3 regions of the Serratia sp. NFX21 genome follow, and region 3 is predicted to be linked to each of the others. Evidence: predicted binding sites of a transcription regulator. Region 3 holds the regulator's gene; each other region holds the start of a gene.
The links. Region 3 encodes CRP, which controls carbon source genes, mostly activating them, when cyclic AMP is high. Its sites were predicted from a motif close to ATGTGANNNNNNTCACAT; they were not measured.
Positions count from the first base shown of each region.

Region 1 (7,943 bases), 1.0 Mb from region 3:
CCGCCGATCGTCTGTGCAACGGCAAACTGGTGATGGTACACGAAGGGGGTTACGCCGAATCCTACGTGCCGTTCTGTGGCCTGGCGGTGATGGAACAGCTCAGCGGCATCCGCACCGAAGTGCAGGATCCGCTGCTGGCCTTTATCCAGCAACAGCAGCCACGCGACGCCTTTAATCAGTTCCAGCGTCAGGCTATCGACCGGCTGGCGCAGCAGTTCAAACTGTAATGTCTCTTCGGGGCACAGCACGTTGTGCCCCTTGGCAATTCTGGCTTTGCCGCTACGCTGAATATGACCCTACCGTTGAGAACAATAATATGTCTGAACAAAAAATAAGCTTTATCAAAGGCAGCCAGGGCGATATCGCCGTGCATGACTGGGGCCATGATCAGCCGCGCTTTCTGGCGCTATTGGTACACGGGTACGGCGAACATCTTGGCCGCTATCAGTACGTGGCGCGCACGTTAGAGGCGCAGGGCGCACGGGTATTCGGCCCCGACCACCTTGGCCATGGGTTGTCGCAGGGCGAACGCGTATTGATTGAGGATTATGATGCTGTAGTCGACGACGTTCACCGCGTAGTTGAGCATTTTAAGGCTTTGCACCCTGATCTGCCGCTGGTGGTCATCGGCCATTCCATGGGCGGCATGATTGCCACCCGTTACGTTCAGCGTTATGGCGATAACCTGCGTGCGCTGGTGCTGTCCGGCCCGTTGATCGGCGAAAGAACCCAGATCTCCGATCTGCTTGAATTGCCGAAGATCCCCGACGAACCGCTCGATACTGCCACCCTGTCGCGTGACCCGGCGGTGGGAGAGGCTTATCAGGCCGATCCGCTGGTATGGCATGGGCCATTCAAACGCCCGACGTTGCACGCCATGCAACAAATGCTGGCTAAAATCAACGCCGGGCCGGGCTTCGGCACACTGCCCACGCTGTGGATACACGGCGATGACGACCGCCTGGTGCTAATGGCGCAATCGCAAACCGCCATCAACCTGCTGAAGGGCAACGATTTTGAAGTCATGATCAACCCGGGCGGGCGGCATGAAAGCTTTAACGAGACCAACAAGGATCAGATATTAAGGCGGATCGGCGATTTTATTGAGCGGGTGCTGGGGTAGCGGATCCCCTCTCCAACGAAGAGGGGAAAGTTCGAGATTAGCCTTCGACAATCGCCAGATAGTGTTTCACAAAGCGATCGGAGGTGATCTCCCAGCGCACCGGGGTTCCCTTCTCGACAAACCACGAGTCACCGGCCTGATACTGCACGGATTGACCGGTGTTCTCATCGGTCAGGGTCGCGGTGCCTTCCCACACCGTGGCATGCTCGGCAAACGGATACTCCATCACGAAGGTGCCACGGGTGCAGCTAAAGATACCGCAGCTCAGGTTGTCGGTCGGCTCCCCAAAAATGCCCGCCACGCCGACGTTCGGCTCACCGGCGATCACGGTGGCGCCCAGGTTGCTGACGCTGCCAATTTCCAGCAGTTCAGGCAGCGGTTGTTTAAGCAGTAATGGTTTCATTTCTCTCTCCTCAGGTAACAATTAACGGCGGCCTTTCCAGTAGCCGGAAGTCTGGTGCCACACCTTGCCGGCGGTAGTCATCACCCGCCGTAGTTTGTCCTTGCCGAAGATATTGACGTGTGGGATCGAGCTCATCAGATCGTAACGATCGGATCCTTCACTCATGCCCTCCGCCAACACCTTGCAAACGATATGGCTCGGGGTCACGCCAAAGCCGGAATAACCCTGCACGTAGAACACGTTGTCATGCTGCGGCAAGGTACCGATCTGTGGGAACAGGTTGGCGCTGCAGCACAGCGGCCCGCCCCAGGCCAGGTCAATTTTGACGTCGTGCAAATAGGGGAACACCTTCAGCATCAGGTTGCGGTTCCAGGCTTTGAGATCCGCCGGAATGTATTCGATCAATCGGGTAGCGCTACCGAACAGCAGGCGGTTTTCGTTGGTCACCCGGTAATAATCAATCACCGGGCGGATATCGCTGTAGGCACCGCGGATCGGGCTGATCTGGCGGATCAGCTCATCAGACAGCGGTTCGGTCGCCAGTTGGAAAGCATAGGTATTAATGGTTTTGTTGTAGATGAACGGCTCCATGCCGTTGAGAAAACCGTTGCATGCCCACAGCATTTTGTTGGCGCGCACTGACCCCATGGCGGTACGCACTTTTATGCGCTGGCCATACTCCACGTCAATCACACTGCTGTTTTCGAAGATCTTCACGCCGTAGCCACTCAACGCCTGGGCCTCGCCCAGTAACAGATTGAGCGAATGCACGTGGCCGCCGCCCATGTGTTTCAATGCGCAGGTGTAAGCGTCCGATCCCACCACCTGCTTCACCTCGGCACCGGTATAGAGCTCGATCTCTTCATCCGGCGAGACCGCCTTAAACTCCTTCAGCCAACTGCGCAGGGTTTTCTCCTGACGCGCATTGCTGCCGAGGTAGCCGTAGCCAAAGCAAAAATCAGCATCGATTTGGTATTTTTTGATGCGTTCGCGAATGATCCCGGCGCCGAGATTGCTGATTTTGAAGATGGTTTCCAACCCGGCCGGGCCGACGTGACGTTTGATCTTCTCCAGATCGTGGCCGATGCCGGCCATCACCTGCCCGCCGTTGCGTCCGGTGCCGCCGTAGCCCAAATGGCGGCCTTCCAGAATAGCGATATTGGTGATGCCCCGTTCCGCCAGCTCCAGCGCAGTGTTGATGCCGGAGAAGCCACCGCCGATGATCACCACGTCAACGTCCAGATCTTCTTCCAGCGTCGGGAAGCGCAGATCGTACTTTTTGGTTGCCGCGTAATAGGTTAAGGATTCGATATTATTATTCACTGCCGCACTCCCGATGCCCTGCTCTGTCATCGGATTATCGGCAAGCGGCCGGGCGGCCACCATGTCCCCTTAGGGACATTCGCAACAAATAATTAACACTCAGGCGCTGCGACGCAGCGGCGTGGCCAGCAGCAGGCTGAACAGTTCGGCCTGCGAACCAATATCCAGCTTGCTGTAGATGTTTTTGCGGTGGTTTTTTACCGTGCCCAGGCTGATAAACAGCCGGTCGGCGATCTGCTGCGAGCCGCAGCCGTCGAGGATCAGATCCACAATCTCGCGCTCGCGTGGCGTCAGCAGATAACGTGCCTGTACGGCACTGTCCGTTACCCGATCTGACGTGGCAGGCGCAACCCGCACTTCGCCATGCAGGCGAGCGACGCTTTTCAACAGCGTCAATGCATCACGCAGGTCCGCCAGTTGCGGGGAACGTACTCCCACCGACTGGCGCGCCGAACCAAAAAACACCCCCAACCCGCGCTCCGCCGTCAGCGGCAGCAGCACACCGGCTTCGTCATGCCAGCCGGTCTTGCGATAAAAATTACGGTAATAATCCGTATGATAAAACCCACAGGGGGCCAGTTGGCGCAGGGTCAATACCTCGCCGCATCCCCCGCCGTTCAGCGCCTGATAAAACGGATCCTGCAGGTAAGCGCCCTGCTGGTAGAGTTGATTGACCGCGTCACTGTTTTCTTTCTCGGTTTTGATCAGACAGCGCGGCGCCTGGCCGCGTTCGAAGGCGTAAACAATGGCGTTATCAAAGGCGAAGAAACCTTCCAGCCAGGCCAGCAGGCTGGGATAGAAGCGCGGGGTCGCTACCGCATCGATCACTGCTGATAATCTTTCGACCTGAATATTCATCTTCGCCTCGCCATCATTAATAAATTAACAATCACTTTATTTCGGCTGCGCCGTGGCCTGCTTGTTATAGAAAACACTCAATAGCGCCAAATGCAACAGCGCAATTGTTTACATGTTAAACAAATCACACCTTCGCCCGGTTATTGCAGGCTGGCTCAGCGACGCAGGGTTAATATATTAATGGAATGCCTTTCGGGCGCTGAAAAGCAGTGGTTCAGCCGCAGAGGCTGGATTATGCTGGGGTTTTCGCGCGCCAAGGAGAGACCATGACTACCAGCCTGACAATAGCCAACCGCCATACCTGGTTCGGCCACGGCAGTATCAGCCAACTGATCCCGCTACTGACCGCTGAACCGCAGCCGACGCTGCTGTTTAGCTGTCGTTCCTTCCTCAATGGCGCGGTGTACTCTTCTCTGGCCGATGCGCTGACGCCGCTGCTGATCGGCACTGAGATCGTCAGCCACGAGGCCTCACCGCAGGAGATAGACGCCTGGGTGGCACGCTGGCGCGGAAAAGCCCAGCGAGTCGTCGCCATCGGCGGTGGCAGCGTGCTGGATGCCGCCAAGGCGTTCGCCGCCCTGGTGGAGCACCCGCTGCCCACCCTGCGCTATATGGAAAAGATCGGCGATACCAAAATCAGCGGAGCCACGCTGCCGCTGATCGCCATTCCGACTACCGCCGGTACCGGCAGCGAAGTCACGCAAAATGCGGTGATCACCGACACTCAATTGAGCAAGGTGAAAGCCTCGCTGCGGCATAACAACTTTGTGCCACATACCGCCATTCTGGATCCGCAACTGCTGGAAGGCGCGCCGGACAAGGTACTGGCCTACTGCGCCATAGACGCCTTCACCCATTTGTTCGAAGCCTATTTGTCCAAAACCGCCAACGCCATGACGCGTGAAATGTCGCTGACCGGCATTCGCCATTTCCTGCTCGCCTGGCCGGCACTCAACCGCAGTGCCCAGGCTCGCGAGCATATTTTGCAGGCCTCCTACCTTGGCGGGCTGACGCTGAGCGCCGCCGGGCTGGGGGTGATCCACGGCATTGCCGGCGAGATAGGCGCCTTGCGTGATTATCACCACGGCCAGGTCTGCGGCCGCCTGCTGTTGCCGTTCCTCGAACTGCTGGCGCAAAGCGAGCAACCGCAGCAACGAGCGCTGATGGCCAAACTTGCCGCCCGCCTGTTCCCCGACCAACAGGACAGCCCTGAGCGCTATCTGATCGACTTTATTACCCGCAACGCCATCGCCAGTTTCTGGCAGGACGACCTGCCGATCACCGCCGACGAACTGGCGGTAACGCTGGCAAAATCCAACAGCAAAAACTCGCTGATCGACTACAGCGCGCCGCAGCGGCAGCAGATGATCGAAGGCGCTTTCCACGTCGAATGATTATATAATTCGATCAAAGTAATAGCGGGAGATAGGAAATGGGTATCGTCAGTTGGATTTTCACCGGCATCGCCATCGGCATCCTGGTCGGCGTGCTGATCAAGATTTTTGGCAAGAAGAAAGACCAGTAAACTGCCTTTCAAAGGCTAGTCGCACCGAACGCCTGCTCGGCAATACCCTCTTTACGCAACAGGTAACGGCGGTATATTTCCAGTTCGAGCAGGCAACGCCCCCTGAAAAGTCCGTGTTTCAAATAAACCCAGAACGGGTGCTGTTTAACATTCTTACTCCTGCTCGCTCACCGGAAAAACATACGAATTCAGTACATGATCCTGCCATTTTCCGTTGATTTTCAAATAAGACCGCGCAAAGCCTTCTTGTACAAAACCCAGTTTCACCAGCGTATTTTTGCTGCGCTGATTATCCGCCAGGTGATTGGCCATAATGCGGTGTAAGCCATACTGCTGATGGACATAATCGAGGGCAGTCACCAACACTTCAGACATCAATCCTCGTCCTTCATGTTGTTGGTCAAGAGAGAATCCTAGATAGCCCGCCTGAAAGACTCCGTAGACAAAGTTGGTAAAATTGACGCTTCCTGCAATTTCATCGGAGTCCTTTAATGAGAAAACCAACAGCAGGCATTTCTTATCCTGATAATCGGGCCAGGATGCGGTAATGCGCTGGCTGATACTGGCGTGGGAATAATAGTCCTCAGTGCGTAATGGCTCAAAAGGCGCAAATTTCTGTTTATTGCTCTGCAAGAAGGTCTGCATCGCCGGGACGAAATATTCCGTCAAACAATAGACGTCGGTTCTGTCGGTAGAGAAGAGCTTTACTTTTCCCGTGTTCATTTTCATGTCCCTGTGTCACTCAGTTAACCGGTTGTATTTCAATCGCCTGCGAGGAGGTTATACCATGGTTTTCGTGGGCTTTTGGCAGGGCATAAACCCTACCGCATGATTGATCACGCTGTTCCATGGGTCGCCAGCAGGCATTCGTGGAACAGTTTGACCACCCGCTGTGGGCTGGGTGAACGCCGCAGCACGCTGGAATACTCGCAATGGTAACGAAACAGCGCCGGTTTGATGGCCCGCATCATATTCTGCGCGACAAAAAACGCCGCATAGTGGTCGGGCAGGAAACCCACGTACTTGCCGGATAGAATTAAGGTGGCGATAGATTCCTGGGCAAAGCCCGTAGCCTTGCGCTGCAAATGCTGCTGCAGGCTCAGCTCCATATTCGGCGAGTGATAACCTAATCCGGCAAAGGCATAATGGTGCAACAGATCCCAATTCAGCATTTCATGATCGGCGGAAAATAATTCATGCTGCGCACCGCAATATAAGAACATCCTCTCACTAAATAATGAACTATAAGATAAACTTTCCGCACTGCGGTGCATGGGAATAATGCCAATCTGAAATTGTCCGTCAATAACGCCACGCTCAATGGTATTTATTGGCTCCACATACATTTGCAAAGACACTTCCGGCGCCTGCTCGCTAAATAAGGCAATCGCCCGGCCAATATGCGCCTGCGGGTTGCTGACGGTATGGTCAAATATCGCCACGTGCAGTTGCCCACCCAGGCGCTGGTGTACGTCATCCACCCCACGGCGAAAAGCCTCGGTGGCCGCCAGCAGGTTAATGGTTTCCTGGTAAATCAGCAGCCCTTCATCAGTGACCGCAAACCCCTCGCGCCCGCGGTGGCACAGCGTCAGCCCCAGCCGTTGCTCCAGATCCTTGATATGCTTGCTGATGGTCGACAGGCTGATATTCAGCTCCAGTTCGGCGGCGCTCATGCCACCACAGTCGACCACCACCTTAAACACCCGCAGCAAGCGCAGATCCATATCCGACAACTGCCCTAAAATCGCACGCTTTTTTACTTGCATAAAACCTTAAGTAAGTTTCGATATTTGATTATTCACATTAGTGAAGAAGCGGAACATAGTCAATTTGAAGCAACAATTCATTAACACGTCAGATTATTAACCCTACCTATTCTCCCGCCCGGAGGGAAAAATGGCTGATTTAAATCACCCTGAAAATAAACCCGAACCTGAATGGTTAGAAGCCCATTGGATGCCCTTTACCGGTAACCGTAATTTTAAAGCCAACCCGCGAATGATAAGCCATGCTGAAGGCGTTTATTATACCAGCCAGGACGGCCGCAAAATTTTTGACGGTTTATCCGGGTTATGGTGCTGCGGATTAGGTCACGGCCGTCAGGAAATTGCCGAGGCGGCCTACCGACAACTCTCTCGGCTGGATTATTCTCCGGCGTTTCAGTTTGGCCATGCATTATCTTTCGAACTGGCCAACAAGATTAAGGCCATGACGCCTGCCGGGCTGGACTATGTGTTTTTCACCGGCTCCGGCTCCGAAGCCGCAGACACCTCGTTAAAAATGGCCCGTGCCTACTGGCGGGCCAAGGGGCAGGCAGGCAAAACCTGTTTTATCGGCCGCGAAAAGGGTTACCACGGCGTTAACTTCGGTGGTATTGCGGTGGGTGGCATCGCCGGCAACCGTAAAGCCTTTGGCGCCAGCGCCGAAGCGGATCACCTGCCGCATACCCTGCTGGCAGGTAACGCCTTTTCACGCGGTATGCCCGAACAGGGCGCAGAACTGGCGGAAGAGCTGAACCGCATCATTACGCTACGTGACGCCTCAACCATCGCCGCGGTGATTATTGAGCCGTTCTCCGGTTCCGCCGGGGTGATTGTGCCACCGGTCGGTTATCTGCAACGCATCCGCGAGATCTGCACTCAACACAATATCCTGCTGATTTTTGACGAAGTGATCACCGCCTTCGGTCGCTGCGGTGCCCTGACCGGGGC
Region 1 covers NZ_CP183196.1:1,054,020-1,061,962, reverse strand. Annotated here, with positions in the region: gene ACNT1W_RS04940 (class II histone deacetylase) at 1-227, shown strand, start outside; gene ACNT1W_RS04935 (alpha/beta hydrolase) at 317-1,123, shown strand; gene ACNT1W_RS04930 (cupin domain-containing protein) at 1,161-1,526, opposite strand; gene ACNT1W_RS04925 (NAD(P)/FAD-dependent oxidoreductase) at 1,548-2,849, opposite strand; gene ACNT1W_RS04920 (helix-turn-helix transcriptional regulator) at 2,949-3,707, opposite strand; gene ACNT1W_RS04915 (iron-containing alcohol dehydrogenase) at 3,974-5,101, shown strand; gene ACNT1W_RS04910 (GNAT family N-acetyltransferase) at 5,386-5,955, opposite strand; gene ACNT1W_RS04905 (LysR family transcriptional regulator) at 6,069-6,998, opposite strand; gene ACNT1W_RS04900 (aspartate aminotransferase family protein) at 7,129-7,943, shown strand, end outside.
Region 1: the regulator CRP is predicted to act here: its motif matches at 3,820-3,837, upstream of ACNT1W_RS04915 (iron-containing alcohol dehydrogenase).

Region 2 (7,943 bases), 2.0 Mb from region 3:
TGCGTATCCGGCTGACGCCCGCCACCGCACCGGCATCACAGGTGCGCCCGTCCATCACGCAGGCGTCCAGCTCATGGGTACCCTGATGAGTAAACACCGAGCCTTTGCCGGCATTAAATAACGGGCACTCTTCCAGCAAGCGCACGGCTTCGGTCACCGCATCCAATGCGTTGCCGCCCTGGGCCAGGATCTGCTGACCTGCGGCAACAATGCCGGATAACGCCTGGATATACTCCTGTTCCTTTTCCGCACTCAGCGCCGAGCGGGTAATTGCGCCCGCGCCGCCATGAATGGCAATCACTGGTTTGCTCATATGCCTGACACCCTGTGTTAATCCCGTACCCTTCCGGGCTGATAATTAATTATTTTTTCTTTTCCCGACTATATTTAGCCCTGCATTCTATGTAAAGCATTAAGTCAACGCTCAGCATTCAGCGTAGTTCGCTTAGATTATTTCGCACATTGAAATAGCTTAATGGAATAAAAACAGAGAGTTATAACAGCATAAAAAAGCCATAAATAACGATTGGGATTTTTGGTAAAAGCAGCGAGGGGATAGACAACTATTATCCTGAGAAATAACCGATAGCTCTGAACATTTAACTTTCACAGGTTCAACCTGCTGTTTTTTAGCAGGCTGAACGCAGATGATAATATTTAGAACCCGGAACCCGGCAGCAACAGAAATGCCTCTTCTTCCGCGGTTGAGACACGACCTAATATTGCATTACGGTGCGGGTAGCGGCCAAAACGGTCAATAATGGCCTTATGCCGCAATTCAAACTCCAACTGGTCGCCATTATCCAGCTCGGTATACAACGCCAGCGCCTGCTGATGGATCAGCGCCGATTCCGAATGCATAAACGGCAAATAGAGAAAGCCCCGTTGTTCTTTACTGAGTTGCTCACACTGCCCGCTGCGGATCGCTTCTTGCGCCAATACCAGCGCCATGCAATCGCTGGCAAATGAACGCGGCGTGCCACGGAACAGGTTGCGGCTGAACTGGTCGAGCACAATCACCTCCGCCAGTCGCCCCTCAATGGTTTCTCGCCAGTGCGCCAACTCCCCGGCGGCGGCGGCGTGCCAGATCTGGCCAAAGCGCGTATGCAGCAGGCGATCGAATTCATCATCCTTTTTGAACCACAAAGCCGGTTCGATCTCGTCAAACCAAAAGTCTAATACCTGTCTGTGCATCACTGCCTCCTGTTGTTTACATCAGCATAGCATCCTTCATAATACCCCCACATTGCCGCTATTTATCGCGCACCCTGATTACGGAGTTCCCCCGATGGATCATTGCCATACTTCCGATCTCATTTCCCTGGAGCAGGCGCTGGAGAAGATGCTCAGCCAGCTCTCCCCCCTGCAGCAGACCGAATCCATTGCCCTGACCGCCGCCGCAGGCCGCATTACCGCCGCACCGGTCATTTCGCCGATTGACGTGCCGCCGTTCGCCAATTCGGCTATGGACGGTTACGCCGTGCGCCTGGCCGATTTGCAAGCCAATGCGCCGTTGCCGGTGGCGGGCAAAGCCTTTGCCGGTGCGCCATTTGATGGCAACTGGCCGGCCAATACCTGCATACGCATTATGACCGGCGCCCCTGTCCCGGTCGGTGCCGAAGCGGTGATCATGCAGGAGCAGGCCGAGCTGAGTGATGCAGGCGTGCGCTTTACGGCCGAAGTACAGGCCGGGCAAAATATTCGTCTGGCCGGGGAAGATATTCGCCAGGGCGCAGGTGTGTTAGCCGCAGGCATCAGGCTGGGTGCCGCGCAATTGCCGCTGCTGGCCTCGCTCGGCGTTGCCGAAGTCCAGGTGATGCGCAAACTGAAAGTCGCGGTGTTTTCCACCGGTGACGAGTTACAACCGGTCGGCCAGCCGTTACAGGCTGGGCAAATCTACGATACCAATCGCTTTGCGGTGCGCCTGATGCTGGAACAGCTGGGCTGCGAGGTGATCGATCTGGGCATTATCCGCGACAATCAAGAAGCGCTGCGCGCCGCTTTCGAGCAGGCGGACAGTCAGGCCGACGTGGTGATCAGCAGCGGTGGCGTTTCGGTCGGTGAAGCCGACTACACCAAGCAGATGCTGGATGAACTGGGCGAAGTCAGCTTCTGGAAGCTGGCGATCAAACCGGGTAAGCCTTTTGCCTTCGGCAAGCTGAAACACGCCTGGTTCTGTGGCCTGCCGGGCAACCCGGTTTCTGCCGCCCTGACCTTCTACCAACTGGTGCAACCACTGCTGGCAAAACTGGCCGGCCACAGCGACTGGCAGTTGCCACCGCGTCTGCAAGCACGCGCATTGACGCCGTTTAAGAAAGCACCGGGCCGTCTCGACTTCCAGCGCGGCGTATTCAGCAGTAACGCCCATGGCGAGTTGGAAGTCAGCAGCACCGGCCATCAAGGCTCGCACGTGTTCAGTTCATTCAGCCAGGGTAACTGTTTTATCGTACTGGAGCGCGATCGCGGTTCCGTAGCAGTGGGTGAAAAGGTGGAAATTGAGCCTTTCAACGCCCTGCTGAGGAGCTAAGCATGCTGCCGGAATTAACCGATGCCGAAGCATTGCGCTATAACCGCCAGATTATCCTGCGTGGTTTCGACTTCGACGGTCAGGAAAAGCTGAAAGCCGCACGGGTGCTGATTGTCGGCCTGGGTGGCTTGGGTTGCGCCGCAGCGCCCTATTTGGCTGCCGCAGGGGTGGGTCATCTGACGCTGGTTGATTTCGACACCGTTTCGCTCTCCAACCTGCAACGCCAGATCCTGCACCGCGACGCGCGCATTGGCATGGCGAAGGTTGATTCGGCGCGTATCGAACTGAGCGCCATCAATCCGCATATCCATATTGATGCCGTTGACGGGCAACTGGACGATGAACAGATGGCGGCACAGATTGCCGCCAACGATCTGGTGCTGGACTGTACCGACAACGTGGCAACGCGCGATCTGCTCAATCGCCTGTGCCATGCGCAGCGCAAACCGCTGGTGTCCGGCGCGGCGATCCGTATGGAAGGGCAACTCAGCGTCTTCACTTACCAGGCCAATGAACCTTGCTACCGCTGCCTGAGCCGGTTATTCGGCGACAACGCCCTGACCTGCGTCGAGGCCGGTGTGATGGCACCGCTGGTGGGCACCATCGGCACTCTGCAGGCTATCGAGGCCATCAAACTGCTGACGCAATACGGCCAGCCGCTTACCGGCAAACTGCTGATGTTTGACGCCATGACCATGCAGTTCCGTGAGATGAAGCTGCCGAAGGATCCGCAGTGCGAGGTGTGTGGCGGGGAATAGCAGACACAAAAAAGGCGGGAATATTAGCTCCCGCCTTTTTAATGCCGTAACAGAAGTTACACGATACCCTGGCTACGCAGATAGTCTTCGTAGTTGCCGGTAAAGTCGATAACCTTGGTCGGCGTCATTTCCAGTACGCGGGTCGCCAGCGAGCTAACGAACTCACGGTCGTGGGAAACGAAGATCAGGGTGCCTTCGTACATTTCCAACGCCATGTTCAGCGACTCAATGGATTCCATATCCAGGTGGTTAGTCGGTTCATCCATAATCAGGATGTTAGGGCGCTGCATCATCAGCTTGCCGAACAGCATACGGCCCTTTTCACCACCAGACAGCACCTTAACTTTCTTCTTGATGTCGTCCTGGCTAAACAGCAAACGCCCCAGCACGCTGCGAACGGCCTGCTCGTCGTCTTTTTCCTGCTTCCACTGGCTCATCCAGTCGAATACCGTCAGGGTGTCATCGAACTCGTATTCGTGATCCTGCGCGTAGTAACCGATCTTGGCGTTTTCAGACCATTTCACGCTGCCGCTGTCCGGCTGTGCATCGCCAACCAGGGTTTTCAGCAAGGTAGACTTACCGACACCGTTCGGGCCCAGCACCGCCACTTTCTCGCCCACTTCAACCATCAGGTTGAGCTTGCTGAACAGTGGACCGTTGTCGAAGCCTTTGGTCAGCGCTTCCACTTCCAGTGCGTTACGGAACAGTTTTTTGTCCTGATCGAAACGGATGAACGGGTTCTGGCGGCTTGAAGCCTTCACTTCTTCCAGCTGGATTTTGTCTATCTGGCGGGCGCGTGAAGTGGCCTGTTTGGATTTGGAGGCGTTGGCGCTGAAGCGGCTGACGAACGACTGCAGTTCGTTAATCTGTGCCTTCTTCTTGGCGTTATCCGCCATCAGACGTTCACGCGATTGCGTGGCCGCCGTCATGTATTCGTCATAGTTGCCCGGATACACGCGCAGTTCGCCGTAGTCCAGATCCGCCATGTGAGTACACACCATGTTCAGGAAGTGACGGTCGTGCGAAATGATAACCATGGTGCTGTTACGCTCGTTAAGCACCTGCTCCAGCCAGCGAATGGTATCGATGTCCAGGTTGTTCGTCGGTTCGTCGAGCAGCAGGATTTCCGGATCGGAGAACAGGGCCTGTGCCAGCAACACACGCAGCTTGAAGCCCGGCGCGATTTCGCTCATCGGGCCATAATGCTGTTCGACCGGGATGCCAACACCGAGCAGCAGCTCGCCGGCACGCGCTTCGGCGGTATAACCGTCCATTTCGCCGTAAGCCACTTCCAGATCGGCCACTTTATAGCCGTCTTCTTCGCTCATTTCGGCCATAGCGTAAATACGGTCACGCTCTTCTTTCACTGCCCACAGTTCATGGTGGCCCATGATAACGGTGTCCAGCACGCTGTATTGCTCAAAAGCGAACTGATCCTGACGCAGTTTACCCAGACGCTCGTTCGGATCGAGGAACACGTTGCCGCCGCTCGGTACCAGATCGCCGCCCAGGATTTTCATAAAGGTGGATTTGCCGCAGCCGTTGGCCCCGATCAAACCATAGCGGTTACCGCCACCAAATTTTACAGAGATGTTTTCAAACAGCGGCTTACTGCCAAACTGCATAGTAATGTTGTTAGTGCTTAACACAGCGCTCGCTCTTCATATCATTAGGAATGTGATTTGGCGCGCATTATGCCATAACGAGGATAAGAGATCGCGGGAAGTTTTGGTGACAATTTGAGCAATGGTGCGGTGGCAGAAAAAGCCAGACACTGCGCGGAGCCTTGAGGCCGGAGGCAGTAAATCCCATCCGGCGGATTGAAGGGGAATTAATACATTCACCAGCAGCCATGTTTTAAGATATTGAAATAGACCTCTTTAAACTTTTCTGTCCTTAAAATATCCCCTTTCAATACCGAAACCTGTTTATCCCACTCTTGGGCGAAATCGGCTTCGCCGTTATTGTTATTTAGTTTTTTTAAGCCACAGGCAGCATAAAGTTTGGCTTCTGGCGTTGCCTGCGGATTTTTGGCAATACGCAAGAAAATGTCCCCCGCATCCTGATAGGTTAGGATTCTTATTAGCTCGGTCTCGCCAACGCTGCCAATACCAACAAACCCATTCATTCCCAAAGAGAAATCGCTGACTTTGGATAAAACATTTTCTGTCTCTTCGCGGCTTTGCTCAGCGGCGTAGCCGGAGAGGGAACAGAAAGAAACAACAAGCAAAGTCACAACGCGCAAAATCATTTTCATAAAAATTTCTCTATTCAAGCGGTTTTATACCGGGTTGGCATGTGTCGACATAAAAGCCTGCTGATGTAAAACCGCAACAAACGCCTGCGATGCCGCGCTGCGGTAAGCGCTTTTGCGTTGCAGTAATACCGCCCGACGCGCTGGCAGGGCAACGGCAAGTTGTACCGACCGCAACTGCGGATCCGCCTGGGCGATCGCCGCCGGTAGAATGGTGGCAAGCTGACCACGGCGCACAATCTCGAGGATAGCACCAATCGCATTGGCTTCTACCGCCACCCATGGGCAAATACTCTGCTGGCGACAATAACCGTCGATGAACTGACGGGTAGCAAAATCTTCGCTCAGTAAAGCCAGGGGTTGCCGTTCAAGCTCTTCCGCCGTCAAAGGATGTTGCCGTTGGGCCAAAAGATGATCTGCGCCAACCACCATATTCAACGATTCACTAAACAGGTCGTTGGCCTCGATATCTGGTGACTGCGCCTGGCCGAAAGCAATACCCAAATCCAGCTGATCCTCCGCCAGCAACGCCTCGATTCTGTCCTGAGTCATTTCTTGAATACTTAGCGATATCCCCGGATAACGCCGATAAAAGGCATCGATAACCGGGCCAACCAGGTAGGCGCTAAAGGTCGGCGTCATTGCCAACCTCAGATTGCCACGCTCCAGCGTCGCCACATCATGGATCGCGCGCGCACCTTCGTCCAGATCCTGTAATGCCCGGCGGGCATAGCGCATCCAGGCCGCACCGGCATCGGTCAGGCGCACGGTTCGGCCACTGCGATCCAACAGCGGCGTACCCAGCGTTTCCTCCAGCTGTTTGATTTGCTGTGACAGCGTGGGCTGCGAAACGTGCAGCACTTCGGCAGCGCGGGTGAAGTTGCCCTGCTCGGCAACGGCCAGAAAATAACGAATATGTCGCAACAGCATAGCGCCCCTACTATTAGTAATTCCTATAGTGATCATTATAAATGGGTCTTAGACCCTATAGCCAGAGCGGCGCAAGATATGTCCATCGCTTAACAGCACCCAGATGGAGGCAGTATGAAAGAGGTTATTGAAGGCTTTTTGAAGTTCCAGCGTGAGGCGTTTGTCGAACGCACGGCACTGTTCCAGCGGCTGGCGACCCAGCAGAGCCCACGCACCCTGTTTATCTCCTGTTCCGACAGCCGCCTGGTACCGGAACTGATTACCCAGCGCGAACCGGGCGACCTGTTCGTGATCCGCAATGCCGGCAATATCGTGCCTTCGTTCGGCCCGGAGCCGGGTGGCGTCTCCGCATCAGTAGAATATGCCGTCTCTGCACTCGGCGTTGAAGATATCGTGATCTGCGGACATTCCGACTGTGGCGCAATGACCGCCATCGCCACCTGCCAGTGTCTGCAACATATGCCGACCGTGGCTAACTGGCTGCGCTATGCCGACTCCGCCAAGGTGGTCAATCAGGCTTATCAGCATGCATCCGAAAGTGAGAAAGTCAGTTCGATGGTGCGTGAGAACGTCATCGCACAGCTGAACAATATCAAGACCCACCCGTCGGTGGCACTGGCGCTTGAACAAGGCCGGTTGAAACTGCACGGTTGGGTGTATGACATCGCCAGCGGCGGTATTGAAGCACTGGATGGCGAAACCCGCCGTTTTATTCCGCTGGCAACCAATCCTGAGGTCACGGCAACCCCTGCCGTATCTCGCTTTTAATTTCATTTATAAGGAAACAATATGACTCAGTCACTGCACTACTCATCCCCGCGCGAAACCCTGACCGACACCATTATGATGGCCAAGATCCGCAAAAACCTGACCTTCGAAGCGATTAACCAGGGTACTGGCCTGAGTCTGGCGTTCGTCACCGCCGCCCTGCTGGGCCAGCATCCGCTGCCGGAACAGGCCGCCCGCGTGGTGGCAGAGAAGCTGGATCTGGATGAAGATGCCATTCGCTTGTTGCAAACCATTCCGCTGCGCGGCAGCATCCCCGGCGGCGTGCCGACCGACCCGACCATTTATCGTTTCTACGAAATGGTGCAAATCTACGGCTCCACGCTGAAAGCCCTGGTGCATGAGCAGTTTGGCGACGGCATTATCAGCGCGATCAACTTCAAGCTGGATATCAAAAAAGTGCCGGATCCAGAGGGTGGCGAACGCGCGGTGATCACCCTCGACGGTAAGTACCTGCCGACTAAGCCCTTCTAAGTCGTTAAGCCACAAAGTAAGCTGAATTAACATTGATGACTAAAGTGGCAATATTGCTGATTCGGTAAAAAAAACGCACCAACACTTGCTAATTCATTGATTATTAATATTAATTCAGCATGTCCGGTGAGGGTTTGTCAGTACTCTCAATTCAGCGTCTGATGACAGACGCTGAATTTCATCCCGGTTCATACGGCAAACAACTGCCTGGCGC
Region 2 covers NZ_CP183196.1:2,059,076-2,067,018, reverse strand. Annotated here, with positions in the region: gene ACNT1W_RS09840 (isoaspartyl peptidase/L-asparaginase family protein) at 1-313, opposite strand, end outside; gene ACNT1W_RS09835 (DUF924 family protein) at 658-1,194, opposite strand; gene moeA (molybdopterin molybdotransferase MoeA) at 1,289-2,527, shown strand; gene moeB (molybdopterin-synthase adenylyltransferase MoeB) at 2,530-3,285, shown strand; gene ACNT1W_RS09820 (ABC-F family ATPase) at 3,342-4,934, opposite strand; gene mchS3 (MchS3 family protein) at 5,126-5,542, opposite strand; gene cynR (transcriptional regulator CynR) at 5,567-6,469, opposite strand; gene ACNT1W_RS09805 (carbonic anhydrase) at 6,584-7,237, shown strand; gene cynS (cyanase) at 7,259-7,729, shown strand.
Region 2: the regulator CRP is predicted to act here: its motif matches at 4,961-4,978, upstream of ACNT1W_RS09820 (ABC-F family ATPase).

Region 3 (7,943 bases):
GGGGCGAGCCCCTTACCCTGCTGTCCGTTGGAACCCCTATGCTGCTGCTAATCGATAACTACGATTCTTTTACCTATAACCTTTACCAGTACTTCTGCCAATTAGGCGCCGAAGTGCTGGTGAAGCGTAACGACGAACTGCAACTGGCTGATATAGAAAGGCTGGCCCCGCAGCATTTGGTGATCTCTCCTGGCCCTTGCACCCCGAACGAAGCCGGTATCTCGCTGGCGGCCATTAGGCATTTTGCCGGCAGGCTGCCGATCCTCGGTGTTTGCCTGGGGCACCAGGCACTGGGGCAGGCTTTTGGCGCCAAGGTCGTGCGTGCCCGCGAGGTGATGCACGGCAAAACCTCGGCGATCCGCCATCTCGACAGTGGCGTTTTTCATGGACTGAACAACCCGCTGACCGTGACCCGCTACCACTCGCTGGTGCTTGAAGCCGCTACTTTGCCGGACTGTTTTGAAGTGACGGCCTGGAGCGAGCGCGACGGCGTACGCGATGAGATTATGGGGATCCGCCACCGCCAACTGGCGCTGGAAGGGGTGCAGTTCCACCCGGAGAGCATCCTTAGCGAGCAGGGGCACCAGCTGTTGGATAATTTCCTTAAAAGTTAATCGGTTAGGTTTTTTTTAACCGTGAAGACGATTTGCGTTTGCCCTTTATTGGTTTTTTATGCATATTTTGTGATTATATTTTCACTCAATTGCAACCAAAAGACTGAGTCATATTCAGGGTGGGCCACATAATGACCGAAAAAACCGCAGTAAGCCGCAGTACCTTTGATCAGGTTATCCTGCCTGTTTATGCACCCGCGCAGTTTGTTCCGGTCAGGGGCAAAGGCAGCCGCGTGTGGGACAGCCAAGGGAAAGAGTACATTGATTTCTCTGGCGGCATTGCGGTGACGGCGTTAGGGCACTGTCACCCGGCCCTGGTCGAAGCGCTGAAACAGCAGGGCGAAACCCTGTGGCATACCAGCAACGTTTTTACTAACGAGCCGGCGCTGCGGCTGGCCACCAAGTTGATTAACGCCACCTTTGCCGACCGGGTGTTTTTCGCCAACTCCGGCGCGGAAGCCAACGAAGCGGCCTTCAAGCTGGCTCGGCATTACGCCATTACCCGCCACAGTCCGTATAAAACCAAAATTATCGCGTTTTATAACGCTTTCCATGGGCGCACGCTATTCACCGTCTCGGTGGGTGGGCAGGCCAAGTATTCGGATGGTTTTGGGCCAAAACCGGCCGACATTGTGCACGTGCCGTTCAACGATTTGGCGGCGGTGAAAGCAGTGATGGACGACCATACCTGTGCGGTCGTGATGGAGCCAATCCAGGGCGAAGGGGGCATTACTCCGGTTAATGCCGAATTCCTCAAGGGCGTGCGTGAACTGTGCGACAAACACCAGGCACTGCTGGTATTCGACGAAGTACAAAGCGGCATGGGGCGCAGCGGCAAACTGTTTGCCTATATGCACTATGGCGTAACGCCGGACATTCTCACCACGGCCAAAGCGCTTGGCGGCGGTTTCCCGGTCAGCGCCATGCTGACCACCGAAGAGATTGCCTCGGTGATGCAGGTCGGTACCCACGGCACCACCTACGGCGGCAACCCGCTGGCCTGTGCGGTGGCGGAAGCTGCGCTGGACGTGATCAATACGCCGGAAGTGCTGAGCGGCATTGAGTTGCGTCATGGGTTATACGTGCAGGCGTTAAAGAAAATTGGCGATAAGTACGGTATTTTCAGCGATATTCGCGGCATGGGCCTGCTGATTGGTGCTGAATTAACACCGCAATACCAGGGTAAGGCGCGCGATTTCCTGACCGCCGCCGCCGCACGTGGGCTGATGATCCTCAATGCCGGGCCAAATGTGATCCGCTTTGCGCCTTCGCTGGTGGTGGAGACCCAGGACATCGACGAAGGGATGGCGCTGTTTGAGCTGGCGGTGCAGGACGTGATTAACGCGTAATGCGTTGCATTGATGACAAGGGCGCCAGACGGCGCCCTTATTGATCGCGCAGTTTGCGTTTCAGCCAGATGCCGTGGTGTGGGCGTTGGCTCCAGGCCAATGACGAGATGGTATGCATCACGCTCAGGTGTGAAAGAATACGCCGCAGGTGGCGCTCCATTTCGGTCACCGGCATATCTGGGTGCAAATCCGGCGGCTGCATAATGCTGTTGCCACTGCTCGGCCCGTCGTACTCCAGCCGTTGCTGACAGCTCTGCAGCGCGATCTCGCAAGATTGCAGATACTCCTCCGCCAGTTTTGGCGTCAGCATATAGTGCTCGCGCGCCAGAATAGTCATCGCATTCAGATGCTCGACAATAAACTGGCTGTGCGTCACCCACAGGCGCATATCCGCCAGGTAGTTCGATTCAAACCCCGGTTCCTGCATCGCCTGATTCAGTGAGGTGAATAACGCGTTGTGCGCCTGATTGACCTGCATGCGTGCGTAGGCCAGTGCAGTGGGATCCGGCTCTTGCTCTTCCAGCAACAAACGTAACGCCTGCTGATCGTTCTCCAGCGCCTGATGGGCATTCTTGCGCAGCAGCCCGCTTTGCCACTGAGGCCACAGCCAAATGGTACTGCCGAACACCAGCACGCAGCCAATCAGGGTGTCGATCAGACGCGGCACCAGGAAATTCGTGCCGTTCAGCGCCAGTAATTGCAGGGTATAGACCGCCGTCACCGTAAAACCAATCACCGCCAATCCGTAATTTTTACGTGACACCATATAGGCCAGCAGCGTAATCACCAGCATCACGCTCAGGGTTTCGGCCTCGGGCAGTTGTAATTGCAGCAGACCGGCGGCGATTACCAGCCCGGCCAAAGTACCGAGTGCACGGTGCTGGATGCGCACCCGGGTGGCGTTGTAGCCGTTCTGGCTCACCAGCATGATGGTGAGCAGGATCCAGTAGGGTTTCGGCAGGTTGAAAATCATCCCCAGGCTGCTGCCTGCCGCCAGCGTGACGCCTAATCGTGCCGCATTACGCAGGGCATTGGATTTGAACGACAGATAACTGACCAGCGCCGGCCAAAACGGCAGGCGGTTTTGATTGGCCATCAGGTCACGCCGGTAGAGTGGATGCTGGGTACGCAGCAGGCGGGCGATGCGACTGAAGTGATAGTAGCAGAACTGACCCACCGGATTATCCGGGTGCTGTGCCGCCACTTTTTCCAATGCTGCCAGTTCATTGCCCATATTGAAGCGCTGCGAATGCTGGTGGTAGAGAATATCGTGCGCCACCGTGCGTAGCCGGCCGGCAATCACCTGTGCGTTGCGGCGGATAATGGCTTCGGCCTGGCTCTGTTCTACCAGTTTTTGTACCTCTTCCGGCAGGTGCAGGCTGACGGTGATGTGTTCCTGCAAATCCAGCGCGACCTGAAAGGTTCGTTGCAGACGTTTTTGCTCGAGGTTACTGGCGTGCGGCAGAAAGTTTAGCTGTTGATACAGCAGGGTGATCAGGTCCATCACCTTTTGCTGACGAACCAACAACGGCGGTAACGCGGTCTGTGGATCGGTATGCTGGGTTAGCAGTGAGTATTTGGCCTCGAAGTAGTCCGCCAACTCCAGATAGAGCTGATTGAGCGACTCGCGCATCGGCTGCTCTTTCCACAGTTTGAACCAGAACCAGGTGAACAGCCCGTACCAGGCGGTGCCGACCACATATAACAGCGGCGCATGCCAAAGCGGTACTGAACCGGCCATGCTGAGGGAGAAGATGGCGGCAACCAGCGCAGCGGGCAGCAGACGGGCGTGTAACGGGCTGATTTCACCGCTGACGCCGAGCAGCAGCGCCAGGCCGAGCATCAGTATCGGCAGCGGCAACTGCCATAACAGGGCTTGCTGCAGTAACAAACTGCTGAGTGCGAACAGTGAACCGCCGACGATCAGGCGTTTGAAAAAACGTTTGTGAGGCGTGTCCAGCCCGGCGATGTTACAGCAGGCGGGAACCAGGGAAAATAACAGGCCGTATTGCAGTTGGCCGATCAGCAGGCCAAGCAGTACCGGCAGGCAAAGCACCAGCGTTTGCCGCAGTGCGTAATTAACTTCCGGGTGGTAGATCAGTCGGCGCCACATGATGACTCGGGGCATAAAAAAACGGCGCGAATCATCGCGCCGTTTTTTCAGTAATTAACGCGTGCCGTAAACGACAATAGTTTTGCCGTGGGCGGAGATCAGGTTTTGATCTTCCAGCATTTTCAGAATACGACCCACGGTTTCACGTGAGCAACCGACGATCTGGCCAATTTCCTGGCGGGTAATTTTAATCTGCATACCATCCGGGTGGGTCATGGCATCAGGCTGTTTCGCCAGGTTCAGCAGGGTTTGCGCGATGCGGCCCGTAACGTCCAGGAAAGCAAGGTTACCCACTTTCTCAGATGTGATCTGCAGACGGTTTGCCATCTGAGCTGACAGGCGCATCAGGATGTCCGGGTTAACCTGAATCAACTGGCGGAATTTCTTATAGGAAATTTCAGCCACTTCACAGGCGGTTTTCGCCCTAACCCAGGCGCTACGCTCCTGACCTTCTTCAAATAATCCAAGCTCGCCGATGAAATCCCCCTGGTTAAGGTAGGACAGGATCATCTCTTTACCTTCTTCATCCTTAATCAGCACCGCGACGGAGCCTTTGACGATGTAGTAAAGCGTTTCGGCCTTTTCACCTTGGTGAATCAGCGTACTTTTGGATGGATATTTGTGGATATGGCAATGAGACAGGAACCATTCGAGAGTAGGGTCTGTTTGCGGTTTGCCGAGAACCATTCGCTGTTATCCTCTGTTGTTATCGCTGCCTTGTGTCACAGGGGTCAGAGTTCCCTGTAAAACGTGCTGTCGCCGTTCTTTTAATGGTGGCTGGCAGCAGGTTTTGAGGCGTGTCATAAATATACGCTGTCGCCCTAGCATATTAACTTGCCGGGAGAGCTGCAAGCTACATTCTGTTAACATACCGGTAAAGGAGCCTTTCCCTGGGAGTTTCCCTGAAATCAGTGTCCCGGAAAGATTTATTGCGGCTCTGTTTGTAGCACAGAGTGAGGCGGGTGTCTTGTGTTGTCTCGCTTCAGCATGATTAGCATCAGGTTCCGTTGCCAGTTTCTATGCGAAAGCGTAGTCTGATTTTAAGAAATTAACCGGAGTGACCAGTATGCAGGCAAGAGTTAAGTGGGTGGAAGGGTTGACGTTTCTGGGCGAATCCGCGTCTGGCCATCAGGTGCTGATGGACGGCAACGCCGGGGATAAAGCCCCCAGCCCAATGGAAATGGTACTGATGTCAGTGGGAGGTTGCAGCGCGATAGATGTGGTGTCGATCCTGCAAAAAGGACGTAACGACGTGCGCGACTGCGAGGTGAAATTAACCTCCGAGCGGCGTGAGGAGGCACCACGACTGTTTACCCATATCAACCTGCATTTCATCGTCACCGGTAAAGATTTAAGTGACAAAATTGTTGAGCGCGCGGTGAATCTTTCCGCCGAGAAATACTGTTCGGTGTCATTGATGCTGAGCAAGGCCGCCAGCGTGACCCACAGCTTTGAGATCCGCGCAGTGTCCTGACGGATAAAGGAGCGCGGCTTGTTGCCGCGCTCCGGTAAGCTATTCGATTTTTTTGCCTTCCAGCAGTTGCTGCACCAGCGGCGCCATAATCAACTCCATCGCCAGCCCCATTTTGCCGCCCGGCACCACCAGCGTATTGATATGCGAGATAAAAGAACCCTGCAGCATCGCCAGCAGATAAGGGAAATCGATCTGATCCAGGCCGCGGAAGTGGATCACCACAAAGCTCTCGTCCAGCGAGGGGATCGCCTTGGCGGCGAACGGGTTGGAGGTATCTACCGTCGGCACCCGCTGGAAGTTGATATGGGTGCGGGAAAACTGCGGCGTGATGTAGTTGATGTAGTCTTCCATCGAACGTACCACCGAATCCATCACCGCTTCACGAGAGTGGCCGCGCTCGCCGGTATCGCGGATTAACTTTTGGATCCATTCCAGGTTAACGATAGGCACCACGCCGACCAGCAAATCGACATGCTTGGCCACGTCGTTGTGCTCGGTCACTACGCCGCCGTGCAGCCCTTCATAAAACAGCACGTCGGTCGGTGCCGGTAAGGCTTCCCACGGGGTAAAGGTGCCGGGTACCTGGTTATAGGGCACCGCTTCATCGTAGGTGTGCAGATACTTGCGTGAACGGCCGGTGCCGTTGGTGCCGTATTCGCTAAAGCTTTGTTGCAGCAGGCCAAAGTCGTTGGCCTCGGGGCCGAAATAGCTGATATGACGGCCAAGATCGCGCGCTTTGCGGATCGCCGCGTCCATTTCCGGCCGGGTATAGCGATGGAAACTGTCGCCTTCCAGCTCCGCGGCGCGGATGTTCAACTGCTGAAAGATTTTACGGAACGCCACGCTGGTGGTGGTGGTGCCGGCACCGCTGGAGCCGGTCACTGCGATAACGGGATGTTTGGCGGACATGGTGATGGGTCACTCCGTGTTTAATGCGCCGGTGTCAGATATCATTATTGGTCTGTTTGACACCCTTTCGCCTAGGGCAAAATACTGCGCGTTGGTTTGCAATCCTTCATTGTTACCTGATTTTTTCCGTCAGTCATAGAACCGATAAGCACTAAATTTCCTCTTGTCCGGCGCGGAACTGCCCGCGCGGCATGATGTTGATGGTCTCATGCAGTTCCGACCACACCAGCAGCACCTCGCCGTTTTTCAGTTGGCGGCGCACGTCTTCCACTTTCTGTTCCAGCGAACGTTCATGCTCGCCGTAGTCGGTACCTTCGCGCAGCACAAAGGACTCGATCAGGCTATTGAGGGTCTCGGTTTCCAGTTCTTTCCAGGGGATGATCACTTGGTTGTTTCCAGGTAAGGGGCAAGCCAGGATGGAATACGGTATTCCAGCCACATATGGGGTTTTTTCAATGTGCCGCCGACAAAACCGACGTGACCGCCAAACTCGGTCAATTGATATTCAATATTGTGCGGCAGCGTGGCGGTTTCGGGGATCACTTCGTCGGTCATAAAAGGATCGTCCTTGGCATGGATGATCAACAGCGGCGTTTGGATCGACGGTAACAACGGCAGGGCGCTGCAACGGCGGTAATAATCGGTGGCGTCGCTAAAGCCATGGATGCGCGAGGTAATGGCATCATCAAAGTCGCGGATCCGACGCAATGCCTTGAGCTGCGGCAGTTTGAGCGGCAGCGTATCAGGATAGTGCAGCAGTTTGCGGGTGGCGTTTTGTTTCAACTGCCCGAGCAGGTAGTGCTGATAGACCCGCGAGAAGCCTTGGTCCATCCGCCACGAACAGGGCTCCAGCATCAGTGGCGCAGAAACCACCACCGCCGCCTGCAGCAGGCTGTCGGCGCCCTGTTGTGCCAGATAACAGGCCAGCATGTTGCCGCCGAGAGAGACGCCAACGGCAGCGGTGGGGGCTTCTCCGTAGGTAGCACGCAGCCACTGGAGGAAGAAGCGTGCATCTTCCGTTTCACCGGAATGGTAGATGCGCTGCTTGCGGTTCGGCACACCGCTGCAACCGCGAAAATGCATTACCACCCCGAGCCAGCCCTTTTCACGCCAGGCATTGAGTTGGCCATGGGCATAGGGGCTGTAGAAGTTGCCTTCCAGGCCGTGGAACAGCACCACTCGCGGCTTGCCGCTGGCCTGAGCCGGATCTTCGCTCCAGGCGAGATCGACAAAGTCGCCGTCGGGCAGTTCCAGCCGTTGCCAGTGGGGTTTCAACTGCACGCGGCGACGCACCAGCCGTGGCAGCAGCGTTTGCAGGTGTGGATTACTGGCCCCGGTCAAAGGGCGAAAGGATTCATGCATAACCTGAGTAAAATTCTTATTGGCAACTATTGTGGGATGATTAGTGCGCTGTTAGCTTCACTAGCCTGAGTTAACAATAATACTGCAAAAAATGACCTGGGTGAGGAGCGCCCGCCTGATGG
Region 3 covers NZ_CP183196.1:55,875-63,817, reverse strand. Annotated here, with positions in the region: gene ACNT1W_RS00410 (aminodeoxychorismate synthase component II) at 39-614, shown strand; gene argD (bifunctional acetylornithine/succinyldiaminopimelate transaminase) at 746-1,963, shown strand; gene ACNT1W_RS00400 (YccS/YhfK family putative transporter) at 2,001-4,076, opposite strand; gene crp (cAMP-activated global transcriptional regulator CRP) at 4,131-4,763, opposite strand; gene ACNT1W_RS00390 (OsmC family protein) at 5,143-5,550, shown strand; gene ACNT1W_RS00385 (phosphoribulokinase) at 5,590-6,459, opposite strand; gene ACNT1W_RS00380 (YheU family protein) at 6,611-6,844, opposite strand; gene ACNT1W_RS00375 (hydrolase) at 6,841-7,821, opposite strand; gene ACNT1W_RS00370 (LysE family translocator) at 7,940-7,943, shown strand, end outside.